Regions from separate parts of the Lysinibacillus sp. CNPSo 3705 genome, predicted to be linked through region 1. Evidence: a T-box and tRNA genes for the amino acid it is inferred to sense, from the RefSeq annotation. Region 1 holds a T-box; the other holds one or more tRNA genes.
The links. A T-box is a leader RNA that pairs with one kind of tRNA and senses whether it is charged. The one in region 1 lies ahead of serS (serine--tRNA ligase), so its partner is inferred to be a tRNA-Ser.

Region 1 (15,864 bases):
GGCAGTTACAGAGTAAACATCATGAAGAATCATTAGAGGAGACAATCGATCATGTCCGTTTTTTACTTACGGATGCTATAAAACGACAGCTTGTTTCAGACGTACCAATCTGTACATTTCTCTCAGGAGGATTAGATTCCAGTATTATTACGGGAATTGCCGCTACCATGTTTGAGCAACAAAATAAAGGCAAACTTCATACGTACTCTATAGACTACGAGGATAATGAACGTTTTTTTAATCCACATGCTTTTCAAACATCCACGGACACGTATTGGATTCAAAAAATGACAGATACCTTTAGTACAACACACCACGCTGAAGAAATTTCACAGCAGCAATTAATCGATTGCTTAGTAGAATCTGTCATCGTTAGAGATTCACCAGGAATGGCAGATGTTGACTCATCGTTATTATGGTTTTGTCGAGAAATTAAACAGGATTTTACCGTTGCGCTATCAGGTGAATGTGCAGATGAAATTTTCGGTGGTTATCCATGGTTTACAGAAACGACTACAGGTTTTCCATGGATTCGTTCATTGTCTGAAAGATCAACAATGTTACAGGAGCGATGGCGTAAGAAATTAAAAGTTGAATCATATGCACAACAGGCTTATTCACAGACAATTGCTGAAGTACCTTATCTTGATGGGGAGAGTATTGAAGAAGTAAGGCAACGAGAAATGTTTTATTTGAATATGGTATGGTTTATGCAAACATTGCTGGAACGAAAAGACCGTATGAGCATGGGGGCGAGTCTTGAAGTCCGTGTGCCGTTTGCAGATCATCGTCTTGTAGAATATACGTGGAATATTCCTTGGGAAATGAAAAATTTAGACGGTATGGAAAAGGGTTTACTTCGTAAAGCAATGCAGCATTTATTGCCAGAAGAAGTTTTATATCGGAAAAAGAACCCGTATCCTAAAACGTATCATCCAGTTTATACAGCGGGCGTTCAAAAATGGCTCAGAGGCATAATGGAAGACAAAAATTCAATTCTGCATGAATTATTTGAACGACAGAAACTAATAGAGCTCATTGAATCGGGTGGTAGTTCTTTCAAAGTTCCTTGGTATGGACAATTAATGGCAGGTCCACAGCTTTTAGCTTATCTGGGTCAAATTCATACATGGTTTGAGCTTTATAATATTCAGCTAATAGAATCATAATATCGAAGAAAAACCAGTCAACCTTTTAATGTGAGGTTGATTGGTTTTTTTTCTGTATAGCCCAACAGTGCATTAGCTTTTCGATAGAAGGTTCAATTTCATGCACAGGTATGCCTCCAAAGCCTAGTAAAAATTGAGCTTTTGAGGGTGAGGAGTGATCCAAGCGATAATCAGAGAGTGGATAGATTCTGATTTCTGCATTGGAAGCAAGCTGCTGTAATTGCTTTTCTGACAAAGTATGTTGTACATCGAGTAAAATATGCATGCCTGCTTGCTCACCAGTGATGTTAATTTGATTAGAATAGTTTTCTAAAATAGAAGTAAGTTTTTCATGCTTTTTTCGATAAATCTTTCGCATGCGATTTAAATGCTTAGCAAAATGGCCGTCACGCATAAAATTAGCTACAATATGTTGATCGAAACGAGGTACTGTTGATGAATAGTAATTAAAGACATCATTATAAGCAGCAAGTAATTTTGGTGGAAGTACAAAATAAGCGACGCGCAAGGATGGCATTAATGATTTTGTAAATGTACTCATATAAATTACTTTATCATTTCGATCTAATGCATGAAGTGCAGGAATTGGTTTTCCAGTATAACGAAATTCAGAATCATAATCATCTTCAATAATGTATCGAGAGGAGCTTTGTGAGGCCCAATTTAAAGCTTGAGCACGTCTTGTAGCCGATAATACTGCTCCTGTAGGGAATTGGTGAGATGGCGTGATATAAACAACGTCGGCACTAGTTTTTTCGAGCTCATGAATGACAATTCCTTCATCATCGACCGCAATTGGATAAACCTTTCGCTTATGTTGGGAAAACATACGATGCACAGCTGGATATCCAGGGTTTTCAAGGGCAAAATAAGTATTGTCACTAAAGAGGCGCAAAATCATTGGTAGAAGCTGTTCTGTTCCTGAACCGATGACAATCTGCTCGGGACTACAAACAACTCCGCGTGATTGAAATAAATAATTAGCAATCTCTGTTCGCAAAGATAGTTCCCCTTGAGGCTCACCTGTTAATAATAATTCCTTTGAGGCATCATCAAAGAGCTCTTTCGCATATTTTCGCCATGTTTGAAAAGGGAAGGCATCAATATCGATGGAACCAGGATTAAAATCTATTTTGTACGATTTTTTCTTAGGTTGTTCGTTTAAGGAAGTTATTGTGTCCTGCTGAATATACGGAAGCTCGTCAATTTCCTCTACAAAATAACCGACACGGGATTTAGACATAATATACCCTTCAGCAAGGAGCTGTGCATAGGCAATTTCAATTGTCGTTTGTGAAATATTCAAAAAATCGGCTAATTTTCTTTTTGATGGTAATTTTTCTCCTACTGCTATTTTCTTTGTAATAATAGCTTCTTTAATGCCGCTATAAAGCTGATCGTAGAGCGGTTTTTCACCATTTTTTTCTAGCTGGAATAAGAGCATGTCCATGTGCATTAATTCTCCTGACCTTACGATTATTTTATAAACTGGATATTTTTATATGGTCAATTTCAATTATACTAAATTTCATCATAAAGGTGGAGGTTAGAAATCATGAAACAAACAGGTACAGAATTAGTGAAGCGCGGGATGGCGGAAATGCAAAAGGGTGGCGTCATTATGGATGTTATTAATGCAGAGCAGGCGAAAATTGCAGAAGCGGCAGGAGCTGTAGCTGTTATGGCATTAGAGCGAGTACCATCAGACATTCGCAAGGCGGGTGGTGTTGCACGTATGGCTGATCCTCGTATTGTCGAGGAGGTACTGGGGGCAGTATCTATTCCTGTAATGGCTAAGGCACGTATTGGACATATTGTAGAAGCAAGAGTGTTAGAAGCAATGGGTGTCGATTATATTGATGAAAGTGAAGTATTAACGCCAGCAGATGAAGAGTTTCATTTATTAAAAAGTGATTACACAGTGCCCTTTGTTTGTGGGTGTCGCGATTTAGGCGAAGCTGCTCGACGCATTGGTGAGGGAGCTTCTATGCTACGAACGAAGGGGGAACCAGGGACAGGTAATATTGTTGAGGCAGTTCGTCATATGCGTAAAGTGAATGCGCAAGTACGTAAGGTAGTTGGTATGACAGAGGATGAATTAATGACCGAGGCTAAATTGCTCGGAGCTCCTTTTGAATTATTAAGAGAAATTAAGCGTCTTGGCCGTTTACCAGTAGTGAATTTCGCAGCAGGTGGCGTTGCTACGCCAGCGGATGCAGCATTAATGATGGAGCTTGGAGCAGACGGTGTATTTGTTGGTTCTGGTATTTTTAAATCAGAGAACCCAGAGAAATTTGCTCGTGCAATTGTTGAGGCTACAACGCATTATAAGGACTATAAGTTAATTGCTGAAATTTCAAAAGAGCTAGGTGTTCCGATGAAAGGCATCGATATTGCACAGCTTAGTCAAAATGAGCGTATGCAAGAGCGAGGCTGGTAAGATGAAGCGAATCGGTGTTTTAGCATTACAGGGGGCGGTAAGAGAGCATGTGCAAATGTTAGAGTCTCTTGGATGCGAAACGGTGTTAGTAAAACAAAGTGCTGATTTAGAGAAGCTTGATGGACTTGTTTTGCCTGGTGGAGAAAGTACAACGATGCGGAAATTGCTGAATCGCTATGAGCTATTGGAGCCAATTCGCACACTTGCAAAGCAAGGTTTACCGATGTTTGGAACATGTGCAGGATTGATTTTATTAGCAAAGGAATTAGTGGATTATGAGTCACATTTAGCAGTAATGGATGTGGTAGTTGCACGGAATTCCTATGGACGTCAGGTAGATAGCTTTGAAGTGAAGCTCGACATACCGGAAATAGGTGCTGCTATTCCGGCGATCTTTATACGAGCGCCACATATTGTTTCCGTAGGTGAAGGTGTTGAAATATTAGCGGAGCATGAAGGCAAGATCGTGTTAGCAAGAGACGACCATTTCTTAGGATGTTCCTTCCATCCAGAATTAACGTCAGATGCACGAATTCTTGAATATTTTGTATCTTCTATGGTATGACTTGCAAATTTTCACTTCATATAGTACAGTATGGATAAAATTTAAATAACTGAACACGATGATGGGAAGTAGTAGCAAGCACGTTTTTTTTAGAGAGTCAGCGGGTGGTGGAAGCTGATAAAAGCACTTGTGAATCCGTCCTGGAGTTGCGCAGTCGAAGTGAATGAAGTAGGCTGTCGCCGGCTGAAATGCCGTTATGAAATAAGTGGATTAGGCAAAGTACAATGTGTCTAGTCAATTAGGGTGGCAACGCGGGTAGCTCTCGTCCCTTTTGGGGATGAGGGCTTTTTTGTGTTTTTACTAACTATTTTCCCATCATTAACAATCTACTGGAGGTATGACGATGTTAGATATTAAACGCGTGCGCGACAATTTCGCGGAAATTAAAGAAATGCTATTAACACGTAATGAGGATTTAGGAAACTTAGACGATTTTGAACAGTTAGATGCAAAGCGTCGTGAATTAATTGCAAAAACAGAAGAGCTTAAAGCTGAGCGCAATAAAGTATCTGAGCAAATTTCTATTATGAAGTGCAATAAAGAAAATGCGGATGAAGTTATTGCACGTATGCGTCAAGTTGGCGATGAAATTAAAGAGCTAGATGTTCAATTAAATGATGTAGAAGAACGCTTTAAAGATATGATGATGCGTTTACCAAACGTTCCACATGAATCTGTACCAGTTGGCACAACAGAGGATGATAATGTAGAGGAATATACTTGGGGTGAGATTCCAACATTTGATTTCGACATCAAAGCACACTGGGATATCGCTACGGATTTACAAATTGTGGACTTTGAACGTGGTGCAAAAGTGACGGGTAGTCGTTTCTTATTCTATCGTGGTCTTGGCGCTCGTTTAGAACGTGCATTAATGACGTTTATGATGGACTTACATGCAGAAGAGCATGGCTATGAAGAAATGCTACCACCTGTAATTGTCAATCGTGATAGCTTAACAGGGACAGGGCAACTACCTAAATTTGAGGAAGATGTCTTTAAATTAGATGACACAGATTATTTCATGATTCCAACAGCAGAAGTACCTGTGACAAACTTCTATCGTGATGAAATTTTACCAGCTGAAGCATTACCACATGGCTTTGCAGCATATAGTGCATGCTTCCGTTCAGAAGCAGGTTCTGCAGGTCGCGATACACGTGGTTTAATTCGCCAACACCAATTCAACAAAGTAGAATTAGTACGCTTTGTAAAACCAGAAGAATCTTATGAACAGCTAGAACTATTAACAGGTCATGCAGAAAAAGTACTGCAATTATTAGGATTACCATACCGCAAACTAAAAATGTGTACAGCTGATTTAGGCTTTACTGCAGCGAAAAAGTACGATTTAGAAGTGTGGATTCCAGCTCAAAATATGTACCGCGAAATCTCTTCATGCTCTAACTTTGAAGATTTCCAAGCACGCCGAGCAAATATTCGCTTCCGTCGTGAGCCAAATGCAAAACCAGAGTATGTACACACATTAAATGGCTCAGGTCTTGCAATCGGCCGTACAGTAGCAGCAATCCTAGAAAACTATCAACAAGCTGATGGAAGCGTAGTGATTCCTGAAGTATTAAGACCATATATGGGCGGAAAAGAAGTAATCGCTCCAAAGTAAACCGAGTCGAAAACAAAGCGGCTAAAAGAAAAAGCTACTGTTGAAAATATCTAATCTCAACAGTAGCTTTTCTTTTTTAAAAGTAGGTTAGCGAGGTCGAACTCGATGTTTCACAGAGAAGTTATGTTCGTTAGAAAGCAAGTAAATAACGCCCTCTATAAAGCCTATAAGGGCCGGAATATATGTCCAGAAGAAGATGAGATACAATATACCTTGTCCAATTTTCCCTAAGTAAAATTTATGGATTCCGATTCCACCTAAAAAGATAGCTAGTACCCCTGCGACTGTTTTATTTTTTATAGGCCAAGAAGGATCGATGCCATCATACATAGGAGCTGAATATTGGGGCTGTGTTTGATATACAGGCTGTGATTGCTGTTGATAAACCGGTTGTTGCACAATTTGCTGTTCTTTGTGGAAATTGAATTTTTCACCACAATATTTACATTGAGCTAATGTAACATCAGCCGCTGCTCCACATTGTGGACATTCGATATTTTTCATGTCAATATCTCCTAATCAATGATATTTGTTTAATTTACATTTTCCGATGTATTGTTTTCAACTACACTGTTATGATTATCTATTGAATTGATTCGACTGGAGTACCGCAGTTATTACAAAATTTCGAAGTAACATCTAGTTCTTGTCCACATGAACAAACAGGCTTGTGCAAACTAGTTCCACAAGAAGAACAGAATTTTGATGATTCCTCGTTTTCACTCTGACAAGAATGACATGTAATGACCTTTAGCGTTAAATTTTCACCACATAAGTTGCAGAATTTACTAGTAGATATGATATTACCATGGCAAGAAGGACATATTTTATGTGTAACATTATTGCTAGGCTGTTGTACTTGTTGATTCATCATAGTCGCCATACCTTGCCCTACGCCTAAGCCAATTCCACTTGTAGCAAATAATCCAGCTACTCCATTGTCATTTGATGCAGCAGATTCATATATATCAAAGCTACGTTGTGTTACATAACGATTGTCACCCATAATTTCGAACTTAGCTTTATCTTGTAAAATTTCATTTATTTTATTGAAATCTTCTTCTGGGAAATTAATTGATTGAATATGGAAATGGGCCATTATAAAACCATACGCATTGAATTCTTCAGATATTTTTTCTTTTAAACTATTTGAAATATTATGAAGCTCTGTTGTTATTTCTAGTGCAGAGATTTTCTCATTAATAATTTTATTTGCAAGTTCAGTTTTTATGGATGTAATAAGAGAACCTTTAAAGTAATCTTGTACTTTTTCGAAACTAACAATATCATCTTTATTCATAGAGCCTATAACTTCTGTAAAGAATAATAAATAGTCATCAAGGCGGAGAGCCAATTGTCCAAATGCTCGTATACGTAATTTTACAAAGTATTTTGGATCAATTAGTTGAATAGGATCAGAGGTTCCCCAATATAAATCTAATTTTACCGTTAGATTTATAAAGTAGATTTCTGCTGAAAAAGGTGTATCCCCTCCATAAGCAAAATTCACAACATGGTGAAGTAATGGTAAGTTATTGGTTGTTAAAACATGTGTGCCTGAATTAAATACATCACATATTTGCCCACCCTTTACAAATATGGCTACTTGCCCTTCGTTGACGATAAGTGTGGTGCCTAACACTAGCTTTTCATTCGGATGCTTGTAGATTAACCAATCGCGTGAGCGTAAACCATCGAACTTCACTCTATCTAAAATAGGCATTAAAACATTACCTCCCTATTAATTACCTTTTAAATAAAATTATTACTAGTTATATTTTCCCTTTTCAGTTTATGCATGTCAATGGTTTAAATTTTTCTTTAGATTAGCCAGTAATGTACTTGCTAATCGCTTCTTTCATTTTTTAGATGGCATATTTAATTGTTATGAATATGTTGTCGCTATTACGACATATTTCATATATATGCTATCCCCTAATCATAAAAAAGAAGGTGCCTCCATCTGAGACACCTTCTACTCTATGTGAAGTTTAAAACTTTTCATTTTCAACAACTAAAGCTTGTCGCGCCTTTTTCTCAGCTTTTTTTCGTTGACGTAATGCTCGGAAAAAATCGGTTAAGATTTGTCCGCATTCCGCAGCTAAAATTCCTTCTGTTACTTCGCATTCATGGTTAAAGCGTGCATCGTTTAATAATCGATAAAGTGAATCTACACAGCCTGCTTTTATATCCCTTGCACCGTATACGACACGCGGCACACGAGATTGCAAAATGGCTCCTGCACACATAGGGCAAGGTTCAAGTGTCACATAGAGTGTTGTTTTTTCAAGACGCCAGCTACCTATTTTTTTACAAGCATCTTGAATAACCATTAATTCAGCATGTGTCGTTGCATTTTGTGTTGTTTCTCGTAAATTATGAGCGCGTGCAATAATCTCTCCATCATAGACAAGCACAGCTCCTATTGGCACTTCTCCAAGTAAAGCTGCTTTCTTAGCTTCTTCTAGTGCACTGTTCATAAACAATCGGTCTGTTTCAAAAATATCCACTATAATCTCTCCTTATCACTTAGTGTATCTTGCTTAATTGACAATTGCTACTATGACGTGAAGATAAAACGTTGACATTTCCAAAACAAACATTTATATTCATATATGAATACATGTTCATATATGAATATAAAAAGGTTAGGAGTAAACTAAATGGATGAAAAATTACAAAATACAGAGGTTCAGGATAACAAAGAGCAACATTTAGACGAAGAAACACTATTTGTCGTGTCTCAAACATTTAAAGCATTAAGTGATCCGACAAGAATTCGTATTTTAAATTTATTATGTACGGATGAACATTCAGTTAACGACATTGCTGAGGTTTTAGATTTAGGTCAATCAACAGTTTCACATCAATTACGTTTTTTGAAAAATTTACGGTTAGTGAAATATAGAAGAGAAGGTACAACTTTATATTATTCAACAGATGATGATCACATTATGAATTTGTTGATGCAAGCTATTGAGCATGCTACACATAACTAGATAAAATGGGGGATAAAACATGGGACATAATCATGATCACAGCCATGATCATACACATGGCGCAAACAAAAAGGTTTTAATCGTATCATTTATTATTATTACGAGTTATATGATTGTTGAAGCGCTTGGTGGCTATTTAACAAATAGTTTGGCTCTTTTATCTGATGCAGGTCATATGTTAAGTGATTCCATATCATTAGCAATAGCCTTACTTGCCTTTATTTTGGGAGAAAAGGCTGCAAGCTATAGTAAAACATACGGTTATAAACGATTTGAAATTTTAGCAGCAGTATTAAACGGTGTGATATTAATTTTGATTGCTTTATTCATTTTCTATGAAGCATTCAAACGTTTTGCCAATCCACCGGAAGTGGCAACTACAGGGATGTTGATTATTAGTACAATCGGTCTTTTAATCAATATTTTAGTCGCTTGGATTATGATGCGTGGCAGTGATACAAAAGATAATTTAAATATGCGTGGTGCTTTCTTACACGTCTTAAGTGATATGCTTGGATCTGTAGGGGCCATCGTAGCCGCATTATTAATCATGTTTTTTGGTTGGGGCTGGGCTGATCCACTTGCGAGTGTTATTGTTGCAGCATTAGTATTGAGAAGCGGCTACTATGTAACGAAGGCTGCTGTTCACGTTCTTTTGGAAGGAACGCCTTCAAACGTAGACGCTGAAGAAATTATACAAACTATTGTACAAACAGATGGTGTGCATAGCATTCACGATTTACACATTTGGACAATAACAAGCGGAACAAATGCACTTTCTTGTCATGCAGTTGTGGAAGGCCAGCTAAAAATTGCGGATAGTGAGCATATATTACGAGAAATTGAACATAATCTTGAGCATAAGGGCATAAAGCACGTAACGATTCAATTGGAAACAGTAGCACATAAGCATGATAACTCCATTTTATGTACAATAAAAAATGAGCAGTCGAATGATCACCATCATCATTAAAAAAATTAAAAATTTTCAGCTTTACATACCCTTCATGGGTATGGTAATATGAAATTGTAAGGTAGGAGGTGTATTATATGGAGGATAAAGTGAAAGAAGATGCTTGCCATACAGAGGAAGGTACTTCGTGCCGAAAAAGTCATCATCCTGAACGCGTTAAAAAGGATTTAACGACTCGTTTAAATCGCATTGAAGGTCAAATCCGAGGTATTAAAGGGATGATTGACAAAGATGTTTACTGTGATGATATTATTACGCAACTGTCTGCCACGCAGTCTGCTTTAAATAGTGTTGCAAAAATATTATTAGAAGGTCATTTAAAGGGTTGTGTAGTAGATCGCCTATCAGAAGGTGATGATGCAGTGTTAGATGAATTAGTAGTGACTATTCAAAAGTTAATGAAAAAGTAAATTTTTTTAAGAAATATATACCCCTATACAGTACTTAACATTAAAGGAGAGATATTTATGCAAAACGTAACTTTAAACGTACAAGGAATGTCATGTGGCCATTGTGTAAACTCAGTAGAAAAAAGTGTTGGCGCTTTAACTGGCGTTGAACAAGTAAAAGTAAACTTAGCTGAAGGTTTAGTAGATGTAGCATTTGACGAATCACAAGTATCTCTAGACCAAATTAAAGAAACGATCGATGATCAAGGCTATGACGTTAAATAATATAAATAGGGTGCTCTTGTAGCACTCTCTTATTTTCAAATAAATATACCCCCTGTTGGTATATGGAGAGGAGAAATGATGATGAGTTCGGAAATAAAAGAAGCAAATTTGCAAATTACAGGTATGACATGTGCAGCCTGTGCGACTCGTATAGAAAAAGGTTTAAATAAAATGGATGGTGTAGAACAAGCGACAGTTAATTTAGCTCTTGAAAAATCATCCATTAAATATGATCCGACAAAATTAAACGAAGAAGATTTTGAAAAGAAAATTGAAGCACTTGGTTATGGTGTCGTTAAACAAAAAACTGAATTCGATATTACAGGTATGACATGTGCGGCCTGCGCAACACGGATAGAGAAGGGTTTAAATAAACTAGCAGGTGTATCCTCTGCGAACGTAAACTTAGCACTTGAAAAAGCAACTATTGAATTTAACCCATCTGAAGTGACGATTGCAGACATTATTGCAAAGGTTGAGAAATTAGGATATGAGGCTCATCAAAAGGCAGATGAGCAAGAAACGGTGGATCATCGTGAGCTGGCCATTAAACAACAGCAGAAAAAATTTATTTTATCGGCCATTCTTTCATTACCATTACTGTGGACGATGGTAGGACATTTTTCATTTACATCATTTTTATATGTTCCTGAATTTTTAATGAATCCATGGGTGCAAATGGCGTTGGCTACGCCTGTTCAATTTATGATTGGGAAACAATTTTACGTTGGAGCCTACAAAGCTTTACGCAATGGTAGTGCCAATATGGATGTACTTGTCGTAATGGGAACATCTGCGGCGTATTTTTATAGCGTATATCAAGCGATTATTACTGCGGGGTCACATCATGCCCCTCACCTATATTTTGAAACGAGTGCCGTATTAATTACTTTAATTTTATTAGGTAAATTATTTGAGGCAAAAGCAAAGGGTCGTTCATCTGAAGCAATCAAAAAATTAATGGGCCTTCAGGCAAAAACGGCCATCGTTGTTCGTGACGGTGTAGAGAAAGAAGTATCGTTAGAAGAAGTAGTTATTGGCGATATTATTTTAGTGAAGCCTGGTGAAAAAATTCCTGTTGATGGTAAGGTGTTAGAAGGAACAACAGCTGTAGATGAATCAATGCTAACAGGGGAAAGTTTACCCGTTGATAAAAAGCAAGATGACCTATTATTTGGTTCTACTATAAATAAAAATGGCTTCATTAAAATGACGGCGACTAAAGTCGGTCGTGATACGGCCTTAGCACAAATTATTAAAGTTGTAGAAGATGCACAAGGCTCCAAAGCGCCAATCCAGCGCTTAGCAGATCAAATTTCAGGTATTTTTGTACCAATCGTTGTTGGCATTGCGCTTGTCACGTTTTTAATTTGGATTATTTGGGTGCGACCTGGTGAATTTACGCCTGCACTTGAAGTGTTAATTGCAGTTCTTGTTATCGCTTGTCCATGCGCACTTGGATTAGCAACGCCAACATCTATTATGGCGGGCTCTGGTCGTGCAGCGGAATTTGGTATTTTATTTAAAGGTGGAGAACATTTAGAGCAGACACAAAGCATCGATACAGTAGTTGTTGATAAAACAGGTACAGTGACACACGGCAAGCCAGTATTAACGGATGTTATACTAGCAGCAAATCAAGATGAAACACGCTTTTTATCGTTGATTGGTGCAGCAGAGAAGCAATCAGAGCATCCGTTAGCAGAAGCAATTGTTCAAGGGATTGTTGATCGCGGTATTAACCTAGGAGATGTTCAATTCTTTGAAGCAATACCGGGTTACGGTGTGCAAGCGACGGTCTCTGGTCAAGGCATTATCATCGGTACGCGTAAATTGATGCAACAATACGGTATTCATATAGATGCCATTCTACCATCAATGGAGCAATTAGAGAAAAACGGTAAAACGGCAATGCTAGCTGCCATTAACGGTCAGTATGCTGGCCTAGTAGCAGTTGCTGATACAGTGAAAGATACTTCCAAAGAAGCGGTAAGTCGTCTACAAGAGATGGGCATTACTGTCATTATGATGACTGGTGATAATGAACGAACAGCACAAGCAATTGGAGCAGAAGTTGGTGTGAATCATGTGATTGCCGAAGTACTTCCAGAAGGCAAAGCGAATGAAGTGAAAAAACTGCAAGCTACAGGTAAAAAAGTAGCGATGGTTGGTGATGGCATTAATGATGCCCCGGCACTTGCGACAGCTACTATTGGGATGGCGATTGGTACCGGTACAGATGTTGCTATGGAAGCAGCGGATATTACACTGATTCGCGGCGATTTAAACAGTATTGCAGATGCTATCATTATGAGTCGTAAAACAATGCGCAATATTAAACAAAACTTATTCTGGGCGTTTGCTTACAACACATTAGGTATTCCGATTGCCGCAATCGGTTTACTAGCTCCGTGGGTAGCAGGTGCAGCGATGGCCTTTAGCTCCGTATCTGTCGTTTTAAACGCACTGCGTTTGCAGCGAGTTAAATTATAAATAAGGAGATTGTTATGGTTAATAAATTGTCAGTAGCTACGGAGCATTATGTCCATTCAACAAATGCGCAACAAAAGTTATATAAGCGTACTCTCTTAATCATTCTAATGTCGCAAATATTTGGTGGGGCAGGGTTGGCAGCAGGTATTACGGTAGGAGCATTGCTAGCAAAAGATATGTTAGGAACTGAAAGCTTTGCAGGTTTACCTGCTACACTATTTACCCTTGGCTCTGCATTATCAGCTTTCATTGTCGGCCAGCTTTCACAGCGCTTAGGTAGACGCTATGGTTTATCGTTTGGATTTATAGCAGGTGGTATCGGTGCAATCGGTGTTATTATTGCAGCTAATATTAACAATATTGTGTTATTATTTTTAGCTTTATTTGTATATGGAGCTGGAACGTCTACAAATTTACAAGCACGTTATGCGGGAACAGATTTGGCAAATGAAAAACAACGTGCAACAGCTACAAGTATAGCGATGGTAGCTACAACGTTCGGAGCAGTTGCAGGCCCTAATTTAGTTACACCTATGGGGGAAGTTGCAAAAGCACTCAATATGCCTGCATTAGTAGGCCCATTTATTTTAGCTGCTGTTGCGTATATTTTAGCAGGCCTTACGTTATTTGTTTTTCTTCGTCCAGATCCATTATTAATTGCAAAAGCCATTGCTGCCGAGCAATATAAGCAACAAAGTAAAATAGCTGAAACGTCTACTACAACAAATAGTCGTGTAAATCGTATTGGAGTTTTCATAGGAGCGCTTGTATTAGTTTTATCTCATGTTATTATGGTGGCTATTATGACAATGACGCCTATTCATATGCAGGGACATGGAAACAGTTTAAGTGCTATTGGAATGGTTATAGGATTGCATGTCGCAGCGATGTATTTACCATCCCTTGGAACAGGTCTACTGGTTGATAAAGTTGGCCGAACTTTTATCGTCATTGCTTCAGGGTTTATTTTAGCAGCGGCAGGCTTAGTCGCAGCATTTGCCCCAGGTGATTCTTTACTTTGGCTAACGGTTGCCCTCATATTACTAGGTTTAGGTTGGAATTTTGGCTTGATTAGTGGTACAGCAATTATTATTGATTCAACGACAATTCATAGTCGCGCAAAGACACAAGGCTCGGTAGATGTCTGGGTTGCTCTCGGAGGCTCAGCGGGTAGTCTATTATCAGGAATTGTCGTAGCGTACACAAGCTATGCAATTTTAGGCTTTATCGGGATGTATTTAGCGTTACTTTTAGTACCAGTAGTTGTATGGACGAAATATAAATCTAAAAGCGAGTTTAATTGAGTTTCCTATGTCTTTAAAATGCATAGGAAATATAAAGCTGAGACAAAAGTGTTTCAGCCAACAAAAAAACCGAACTATGAAACGCCCAGGAAATGTTTCATAGTTCGGTTTTTCTATTTAATTAGAGATTATTCGGCCTTACGAAGGAACCATTTAGTTTGTTCTAGTCTCTATTTTTTTGTCGTTTTTTATCATCTGTCTTAATTGAAAAATTGTTTGATTCTGTTTTTCATTTTCTCACTATGTTACAATGAAAAACACTGATTCATTTTTAAAATAATGAAAGCCTCAGGCGGGCTAAATGACGATAGAATCCATAGAACAAAAGGAGGAGCTTCTAGTGACGGTTCCATTTGTTACAGTAGAAGGTCCGATTGGTGTTGGTAAAACCTCTTTATCTAAAGAGATTGCAGCGACATTTAATTACCATCTATTAAAAGAAATAGTAGACGAAAACCCTTTTCTAAATAAGTTTTATGAAAACATAGAGGAATGGAGCTTCCAAACGGAAATGTTCTTCCTATGTAATCGCTACAAACAATTATCGGATATAAAAAATTTCCGTTTAACAGAAGATCAACCTGTTGTAGCGGACTACCATATTTTTAAAAATTTAATATTTGCCAAGCGTACATTGGCGCCAGCTGAGTATGATAAATACGAGGAAATTTATAAAATATTAACGAAAGATATGCCTGTACCGAATGTAGTTGTTTATTTACATGCTAGTGTTGATACATTGATGAAACGTATTGCGATGCGTGGTCGTGAATTTGAAAAAATGATTTCACGGGATTACATGGAGCAACTGGTGGCAGATTATCATTCCTTTATCGAGCATTTTGAGAATATGCATCCAGATATTCCTGTTATTCGATTTAATGGCGATCAGCTTGATTTCGTAAAAAATCCAAATGATTTGAAATATGTTTTACAAACAATAAAGGATACGTTACAACAAAGGAGCTTGCAACAATGAATTTGAGAGAGAAATATGGTATTCCTCCACAAACGGTCATTACAATCGCTGGTACGGTTGGTGTAGGGAAGTCAACAATGACAAAGGCGTTGGCAGAAGCGTTAAATTTCCGTACTTCATTTGAAAAGGTGGATACTAACCCATATTTAGATAAATTTTATGAGGACTTTGAAAAATGGAGCTTCCATTTACAGGTCTATTTTTTAGCAGAGCGTTTTAAGGAGCAGAAGCGAATCTTTGAATATGGCGGCGGATTTATTCAAGATCGCTCTATCTACGAAGATACTGGAATTTTTGCTAAGATGCACTATGACAAAGGTACAATGAGCCCAACAGATTACGAGACGTATACAAATCTATTTGATGCGATGGTAATGACACCGTATTTCCCACATCCAGATCTACTTGTTTATCTAGAGGGGCCAATTGATGCTGTCATTGGTCGTATTCAAGAGCGTGGACGTACAATGGAGCAACAAACACCGAATGATTATTGGATTGAAATGCATGACCGCTATGAGAACTGGATCAATAATTTTAATGCATGCCCAGTTCTTCGTTTGGATATTAATGATTATGATTTATTAAAAAATCCTGAAGCAATTGAATCAATTGTGAGCCGCATCAGTCATATGCTAAAACAA
Region 2 (8,360 bases), on a different contig from region 1:
TACTGAAAATAGATTAATCGGCACATTATATCCTGCATACCCTATTCCTAAGTGAATAAGAAATAACAGTAGAAAAGCGAAAGCAAATCTAAACCAAAACACAGACATTCCTTCTAAAATTTTACCCATCTTGGCATGTCTTATTATTATATAAAGAAAAAGAAGCACTACAGGTACACAAAAGCTCATAATTACTAACCACGACATATGGTTTCCCCCTCAAAAATATAATTATGAAAGTTTATGTTTCCTGTTTTGCTTCTATGAGTATTATTTATACCTATGCATTAACTTATTTTTAGCGATGCTGAAATAAGTTTAAAAACTATTATTTAATTAATACTCTACGAATTCTAGCTTCCTTGAATAAATAAAAATGTATACTCTCCGCTGCTTTTCGTTGAGCAATTACTTCTAAATCATAGTCATCTAGTAGTTCTTCAATTATCTTCGCCTGCTGCAAATCCTCTTTTGTTCCTTTTATAAGATTCACAAGCTTGTCATCGAATTCTTTTTTTAATTTTCCCTTACTGCGGAAGAACATATTAATCCCTCACTCACAATTCTCGGCGACCTTCCATTGCCTTCGATAACGTTACTTCATCTGCATATTCTAAATCTCCACCTACTGGTAGTCCGTGAGCGATCCGTGTTGTTCGAATACCAGATGGCTTCACTAGACGAGAAATATACATAGCTGTTGCCTCTCCCTCAATCGTTGAATTCGTAGCTAAAATAAGTTCTTGAACATTCTCATCTTGCAAACGAACTAGTAGGGACGCGACATTTATATCCTCTGGACCAATACCATCCATAGGTGAAATAGCTCCCTGCAATACATGATACATACCATTGAAATCGCGCATTTTTTCCATCGCAATTACATCTTTTGTATCTTGGACAACACAAATAATAGAATGATTTCTTTGTTTGTCTGTACAAATATGACATGGATCTACATCAGTTATGTTGCCACATACGGAACAGTAGCTTAAATTTCGCTTCGCATCAATTAATGCCTTTGAAAAGGATAAAACGTCATCCTCTTTCATTGTTAACACAAAAAACGCCAGACGAGCCGCGGTTTTCGGCCCGATACCTGGCAATTTCATAAAACTATCAATCAGTTTCGATATTGGTTCTGGGTAGTACATTTATTTACCTCCTAGAACGGAAGATTCATGCCTTGAGTGAATTTACCCATTGTTGCATTCGTTTTTTCATCTACTTTTTTCAGTGCTTCATTTGTAGCAACAACGATTAAATCTTGTAGCATTTCGATATCGTCTGGATCTACTACTGATGGATCAAGATTTACTTCTACAATTTCACGTTGACCAGTTACAGTTACTTTCACCATACCGCCACCAGCTGCACCTTCAAATTGCTCTGCATTTAAAGCCTCTTGAGCCTCCATCATTTCCTTTTGCATTTTTTGCATTTTTTTCATCATACCTTGCATATTTCCCATTCCACGCATAAACATATTCCTCCTAAATGATTAATCTTCAACAATCTCAATAAAATCTTTACCAAACAGCTTTTCCGCTTCCGTTACAAGTGGATCTTGTGACGCAAGTGGTTGAGCATCATCGATAAACGGCCCTTCCGACATATCTACCGGAGGTGGTTCTAATAATTCCATTTCATGATCAGTTTCATCCTGAGAAGATTTTTTCTGCTGCTGTAAGCCATGATCACGAATAAACTCTTCACGTAATTTTAACCAAGCCTCTTCTGGCGTACAAAGCATTTCGTACATAGTACCAGTTTGCCCTGCAATTAATTGTGTGAATTGAGCTTTTAGGGATTGATTATCAGCAACCATTTGACAATGAATATCATACTTGAATTTTAACACAAAAGCACTTGAAGATGCCGCAACAGGTTCAGCCTCTGCCAAAAGAGCTGATTGAGATTTTTGCATTTGACTTAATGCCTGTGCCCAAACTGATTTAATACGTTGCACATCTTGCTTTGTAGCATCCTTTAGTATCTCTTGAATACGGCCTGTTGGTGCTTTATAGCCATTCGGACTTTTTGCTCGCGGGCGCTGTTCTTTTGGTGTTTGCGCCGTTTGCATAGGAGCACCAGCTTGTAATTGAGCTGATAGTTGTTGCACCATCTGCTCAAGCGCCACAATTTTTTGGGCGAGCTCCGGGCTCATAGCTACCTCGCCTGAAGTGGTAGTCTGACCAACTGCACCACCCGAAAACTGCACCATTTTAAGTAATGCTGTTTCCAAATAAATCTTAGTATGGTGGGAGAATCGCATTTCTTGCTGTGTTTTGGCTAAAATATCAATGTAGCCATATAGCAAATCCGGTGCAAAATCATGCGCTAATGTAAACACTCGCTCCTCTGGTGATACTAGTTCTAATAATTCGGCCAAATCTTCACTTGTTTGCAGTAATAATAAATCTCGGAAAAATGTAATTAAGTCCTCAGAAAGGCGAAGAGGATCTTTCCCATCCGCAATAAGTTGTTCTAATAACGCAAGCATTTGCGCGACATCTTTTACTTTAAGAGCTTCTGCTAACTCATAGAAAACTTCCTGACTAATAGAACCTGTCACAAGCAATGTATCCTCAAGCTTCAACTTTTCTCCACTAAAGGATACAACCTGATCTAATAGGCTTAAAGCATCACGCATACCACCCGCTGCTGATTGTGCGATTACCTTTAAACCTTGTTCCTCAAACGGTAACTCAATATCTTCTAATACAACTTTCATGCGCTCAATAATATCACTGGTCGAAAGACGCTTGAAATCAAAGCGCTGACATCGCGAAATAATCGTTGCGGGCAATTTATGAGGCTCTGTCGTTGCTAAAATAAATACAGCATGTGAAGGTGGTTCTTCTAACGTCTTTAAAAGGGCATTGAAAGCACTTGTAGAAAGCATATGCACTTCATCAATGATATACACTTTAAATCTGCTACTCGCAGGAGCAAATCGAACTTTCTCAATGATGTCTCGTATTTCTTCAACGCGTGAATTAGACGCCGCGTCAAATTCAATAACATCTGGGTGAGAACCGTCTGTAATGCTTAAACAAGTAGCACATTCATTACAAGGCTCTTTTGATGGTGCATGCTCACAATTTAAAGCTTTTGCAAAAATTTTAGCTGTACTTGTTTTCCCGGTACCACGTGGGCCAGAAAATAAATAAGCATGTGTTGTTTTATTCGCTAGGAGAGCATTTTGTAGCGTTCTTTTGACATGTGCTTGACCAGACATTTCTCGGAATGATTGCGGTCGATACACACGATAAAATGCTTGATACGTCAATGGATTCCTCTCCTCTTCTTTATTATATAGAATAGTTCTATTATAGCATTTACCTCATTATTTATAAAATAGTGTCATCGTTTTTCTAAAGCTTCGGGACAATTCTTTCACTTTCTGTAGGTCCGCCGTACAATTTATAACTTTCTTAAACGTGTTGGTGATTAACCTTCCATCCCTAAAAATATTATAAAATCATAAAAAAAACGCATCCGCCTTTTATAGACGGATACGTTTGAATTGGCAATTTAATGCCGTGCACCTTTCTTCGACAGCCGCACATAAGCGTTACTCTTGTCGTTAGCTCAGATTAGGCAACCCCGCGGCACATGAATAAGACCACTTAATGCTGCTTCCTTCCGGACCTGACATGGTTCATGGGTATCCATTGCGCAGGACCCAATCGTCAACACTACGTGCAAAAGGCAGACCAAACAATACGGACAGCCTCTAAAAAGGAATTCAGTCTCGCTAGAGCGGATTGCGAGTTACAGGACACCGCTACCTTCCCACCTAGCACGGCAATAACTAGTATACTGACTGTTTTCATAAATTGCAACTTAATATGCATAATATTTGTTTGGAACATTCTGTCTGCATTGTAAATAAGAAATTATTAATCCGTTATGCCTCGGCATAATTGTAGCTGTTTACCTTGCTTTCACGCCAATAAACAATGCCTCTGGAATTGGCTTTGTACTTAGATCTGCATGAGGGCCGACACGATGTCGGTCATTTCGGTAATGCCATAGGACGTGGCGTTTTTATCGATCCAGATCAGTTAGCTTTATTTCACGGATGCGATAATTTAAGCTAATATCCTATAAGAACTACATTACGATTCTATGATAGCCATTGAAAAGTGACTTAGTACCGCATTCATTTCCCTTCTATAAAGTTGAGCGACTTCTGTATCTAAAGAAAAAAGTTAAAAAAAATAAAAAATCTGTTGACTTAAATTTTGAAATATGATAAATTAAATCTTGTCGATAAGACAACGTAACAAAACAATATGGAGGTATACCCAAGTCTGGCTGAAGGGATCGGTCTTGAAAACCGACAGGCGGGTAACACCGCGCGGGGGTTCGAATCCCTCTACCTCCTCCATTTTTAAAATACCGACTACGAATGTAGCCGTTTTTTTTGCTTGAAAATTATAGTAACATTTATTAGATGCCACTTCCACTTAGGTTGTGGTATTTTTTTATTGTAAATTAAGATGTTATAACTATGAAAAAATCTATAGCATTATTTCATCTAGACCAATGCACTTTCATTCAAAAACTACTTTTCGCCCAACGCAATATGAAAAGTAGTGGTACAATTACATTTTATTTCAAACACGCAAACGAGCTTTTTAGCATAATGCTCGTTAATATTATTAGGGAGGATTTTTTTATGCACTCGAAGTTTTACATATCTCGTGCTTCCCTCACTTGGGTTTTAACAATCGCTCTGTTAACTGCTATTGGTAGTGAAATTAAAATAATGCCTTTCGCTGATACACCTTTTCGTTTCGGATTAGGAAGTATTATTTTCTTTTTGTGTACTCTACTAAGACCTACACCGATCATTTTTGCTGGATTTACTACGAGTATCGTGACAACCATTTTTCGAGTTATCATTAATTACACTTTACATGATGTTCCAGTAGCCGATAGTTTACTAATACATTTACCTGCCGCCGCCTTTTATATAATGTTTGCAGTATGCCTACAAATTCTAAGCATTCATCAATATAGAGAAAAACCATTATTGCTTGGATTGCTAGTTGCATTTAGTGAAGTATTCAGTAATTTAGTGGAACAACTATTTCGTTTTTTTATAAATTCTTATACGTTTTTATTTCTTCATGATTTACTTATTTTATTAGCAGTTGCTTTATTACGTAGCTTTTTTGTTGTTGGTATTTATAGTTCTATTTTAATTGCTGAGCAAAAAAAACGTGTTCAAGAAATGCTTACGATCGGCTCAGATTTATATGTTGAGGCACTTTATTTAAAAAAATCGATGAACGATATAGAAGCCATAACAATCAATGGGTTTGAATTATATCGACAATTAAAATCGCTAGGTTATCATGCAGAAAGTTTACAGGCACTTCATATTGCCCAGGAAATTCATGAAGTGAAGAAGGATTCACAACGCATTTATGCAGGTATTTCTAAAATTGTTGGTGAAAAGAGCTTTGGCTCCCTTAGATTGTCAGAATTATTACATTATATCGAAGATGGGAACAGTAAGTACGCTAATTTTCTCGGGAAAGAAATTGAAATTAACCTAAATATTGAAATCGATTTTCAAACGAAGGAACATATTGCATTACTTGCACTTTTGAATAATTTAACAGCTAATGCTATAGAAGCAATTGAAAATCAAGGTATCATTTCTATTGCCATTCAACAGCAACAGGATGATACTGTAATAACAGTATGTGATAACGGGAAGGGCATTCCACAAAATAATCTCTCTATTATTTTTGAACCTGGATACACTACAAAATACAATGTAGACGGTGTCGCAGCAACAGGTATTGGTCTTTCACATGTTGCTGAATTAGTAAATAAATTAAATGGCTCAATAACCGTTGAATCAAATACTCAAAACACGATGTTTAAAATTACAGTTCCTACGCAAACTATTCAAACGGGAGAGACTTAAATGAGGTATTTTATTGTAGATGATGATCGCGCAAGTCGGGTCATGTTAAAACAAATTATTGAAGATAGTGGCTTAGGCACAGTTATTGGTGAAGCACGTAATGGTGAGGACGCCATTCCACAAATTTTAATGACACAACCTGAATTTGTGTTGATTGATTTACTCATGCCCAAGCTTGATGGAATAGCAACAGTCGAACACCTTATTCAAAATCGTTTTGAAGGACAATTTGTCATGATTTCTCAAGTTGTGAATAAGGAAATGGTTGGTGAGGCATATAAGCAAGGTATAGATTTCTTTATTCATAAACCGATAAACCGTATTGAGGTTGAAAATGTTTTACGTAAAACAACTGAACAATTTCGCCTAAAAAATTCATTGCTTATTATCCGCCAATCCCTTACAAATATTGATCTAAGTGAACAAATAAATCATAAAGCAACGTCACGCGATCATATTCAATCTATCTTAAATGATATGGGTATCGTTGGTGAGATTGGAAGCGAAGATATTATAGCTATCATTGAAACATTACTTGCGCATCAGCACAAAATTGCACCACTTCCACCATTAAAGGAGCTTTATGAGGAGGTTGCAGTTGTCACAAAGGCTACACCAGATGAAATTTTGAAGGAAAGTAAAGCCATTGAACAGCGGGTGCGCCGTACTATATTAGCAGCGATGATAAATCTCGCCAATTTAGGTGTCGTAGATTATACCAACTCCGAATTTGAATATTATGCACCTCGATACTTTGACTTTAAAGAAATTCGTCATCTGATGACGCAGATAGAAGATCACGGAAATCGTAAAGCAAAGGTTAATATTAAGAAGTTTATTCAGGTGTTATATTCAGACATTTTAACTAAAGTAAATTAATTTTCTCGGATTTTGTCGGATTTCATAAGTCCTCTGTATTATTAAAGTAAGGCAAGTCCTAAAAATTTTAATATTAGGAGGTACTAAGGTTTTGAAGAAGAAATTTAGAATCAGTTTAGCCACTCAAATTTTAGTCGGTTTGATTTTAGGGATTATTATTGGTGGTATTTTTTACGGAAACCCCAAAATTGAAACATATCTACAACCTTTAGGTGATATTTTCCTTCATCTAATTAAAATGATTGTTGTACCGATTATTATTTCAACTTTAATCGTTGGTGTTGCTGGTACTGGAGATATGAAACAGCTTGGACGATTAGGCGGAAAATCGCTTATTTACTTCGAGATTATTACAACAGTAGCAATTGTCATTGGTTTACTTTCCGCAAACTTATTCCAACCAGGCGCGGGTATAAACATGAACGAGCTCTCTCAAGGAGATATTTCAAAATACGTTGCCACTACAGAAGAAGTACAGCATGAGGGACCATTTGATATTATTGTAGGCATTGTACCAACAAATATCGTTCAGGCAATGTCTGAAGGTAATATGCTTGCGATCATCTTCTTCTCAGTTATTTTTGGTTTAGGGGTTGCTGCCATTGGCGAACGAGGAAGACCAGTATTAGACTTCTTCCAAGGGGTAGCAGATACGATGTTCTGGGTAACTAACCTCGTAATGAAATTCGCTCCAATTGGGGTATTTGGTTTAATTGGTGTAACCGTTTCCAAATATGGATTCGCTTCCCTAATACCACTTGGTAAACTCGCTATACTTGTTTATGCAACAATGCTATTCTTTATCTTTGTCGTTCTTGGTCTTGTGGCCAAATTTACAGGTATCAGTATCTTCTTCTTAATTAAAGTACTAAAAGATGAGCTGATTTTAGCGTTCTCAACAGCAAGTTCTGAAGCTGTGTTACCGCGAATTATGATGAAAATGGAGAAACTAGGTGCTCCTAAGGATATCGTATCCTTTGTTATTCCAACCGGTTATTCCTTTAACTTAGATGGTTCTACACTGTACCAAGCTATTGCTGCATTATTTATTGCTCAAATGTACGGTATTCACCTAAGCATTGGTGAACAAATTACGTTAATGCTTGTATTAATGGTTACATCTAAAGGGATTGCAGGTGTTCCAGGAGTATCATTCGTTGTGCTTCTAGCAACATTAGGTACTGTCGGCATTCCAATTGAAGGTTTAGCATTTATCGCAGGTATCGATCGTATTCTCGATATGGGACGTACAGTCGTTAACGTAATTGGTAACTCACTTGCATCTTTAGTTATGGCGAAATGGGAAGGCCGTTTCGATTCAGAGAAAATGAAAAATTACTTTAATGAAAATAAAAATTTAGCATAAAAATTAAAAAAATCCTCACGATGTATGGATGGCATCGTGAGGGTTTTTTTATTTTTGATCACTTAATACTTTATCTAAATAGTTAATAATAGATTCTTTTCCATTTGCAAGTGCCTCTTGAGCACGTACGTCATCTTTTTCAAGCTTTACCTCAGCGGCTGCCAC

Region 2: it encodes a tRNA-Ser, which carries the amino acid that the T-box ahead of serS (serine--tRNA ligase) is inferred to sense. The anticodon was not compared.

Annotation. Positions count from the first base shown of each region.
Region 1 covers NZ_JAQZSD010000068.1:1,591-17,454, reverse strand. Annotated here, with positions in the region: gene asnB (asparagine synthase (glutamine-hydrolyzing)) at 1-1,169, shown strand, start outside; gene pdxR (MocR-like pyridoxine biosynthesis transcription factor PdxR) at 1,195-2,619, opposite strand; gene pdxS (pyridoxal 5'-phosphate synthase lyase subunit PdxS) at 2,725-3,609, shown strand; gene pdxT (pyridoxal 5'-phosphate synthase glutaminase subunit PdxT) at 3,611-4,174, shown strand; T-box leader at 4,224-4,447, shown strand; gene serS (serine--tRNA ligase) at 4,518-5,798, shown strand; gene PVA17_RS20875 (TM2 domain-containing protein) at 5,886-6,128, opposite strand; gene PVA17_RS20870 (SPFH domain-containing protein) at 6,382-7,521, opposite strand; gene tadA (tRNA adenosine(34) deaminase TadA) at 7,790-8,308, opposite strand; gene PVA17_RS20860 (ArsR/SmtB family transcription factor) at 8,462-8,797, shown strand; gene PVA17_RS20855 (cation diffusion facilitator family transporter) at 8,817-9,770, shown strand; gene PVA17_RS20850 (metal-sensitive transcriptional regulator) at 9,848-10,180, shown strand; gene copZ (copper chaperone CopZ) at 10,238-10,444, shown strand; gene PVA17_RS20840 (heavy metal translocating P-type ATPase) at 10,526-12,937, shown strand; gene PVA17_RS20835 (MFS transporter) at 12,952-14,241, shown strand; gene PVA17_RS20830 (deoxynucleoside kinase) at 14,582-15,220, shown strand; gene PVA17_RS20825 (deoxynucleoside kinase) at 15,217-15,864, shown strand, end outside.
Region 2 covers NZ_JAQZSD010000108.1:758-9,117, reverse strand. Annotated here, with positions in the region: gene PVA17_RS23830 (pro-sigmaK processing inhibitor BofA family protein) at 1-207, opposite strand, end outside; gene PVA17_RS23825 (YaaL family protein) at 329-544, opposite strand; gene recR (recombination mediator RecR) at 558-1,154, opposite strand; gene PVA17_RS23815 (YbaB/EbfC family nucleoid-associated protein) at 1,166-1,480, opposite strand; gene dnaX (DNA polymerase III subunit gamma/tau) at 1,502-3,292, opposite strand; RNA gene ffs (signal recognition particle sRNA large type) at 3,544-3,811, opposite strand; tRNA gene PVA17_RS23800 (tRNA-Ser) at 4,304-4,396, shown strand; gene PVA17_RS23795 (ATP-binding protein) at 4,688-5,950, shown strand; gene PVA17_RS23790 (response regulator) at 5,951-6,829, shown strand; gene PVA17_RS23785 (cation:dicarboxylate symporter family transporter) at 6,921-8,195, shown strand; gene PVA17_RS23780 (RraA family protein) at 8,244-8,360, opposite strand, start outside.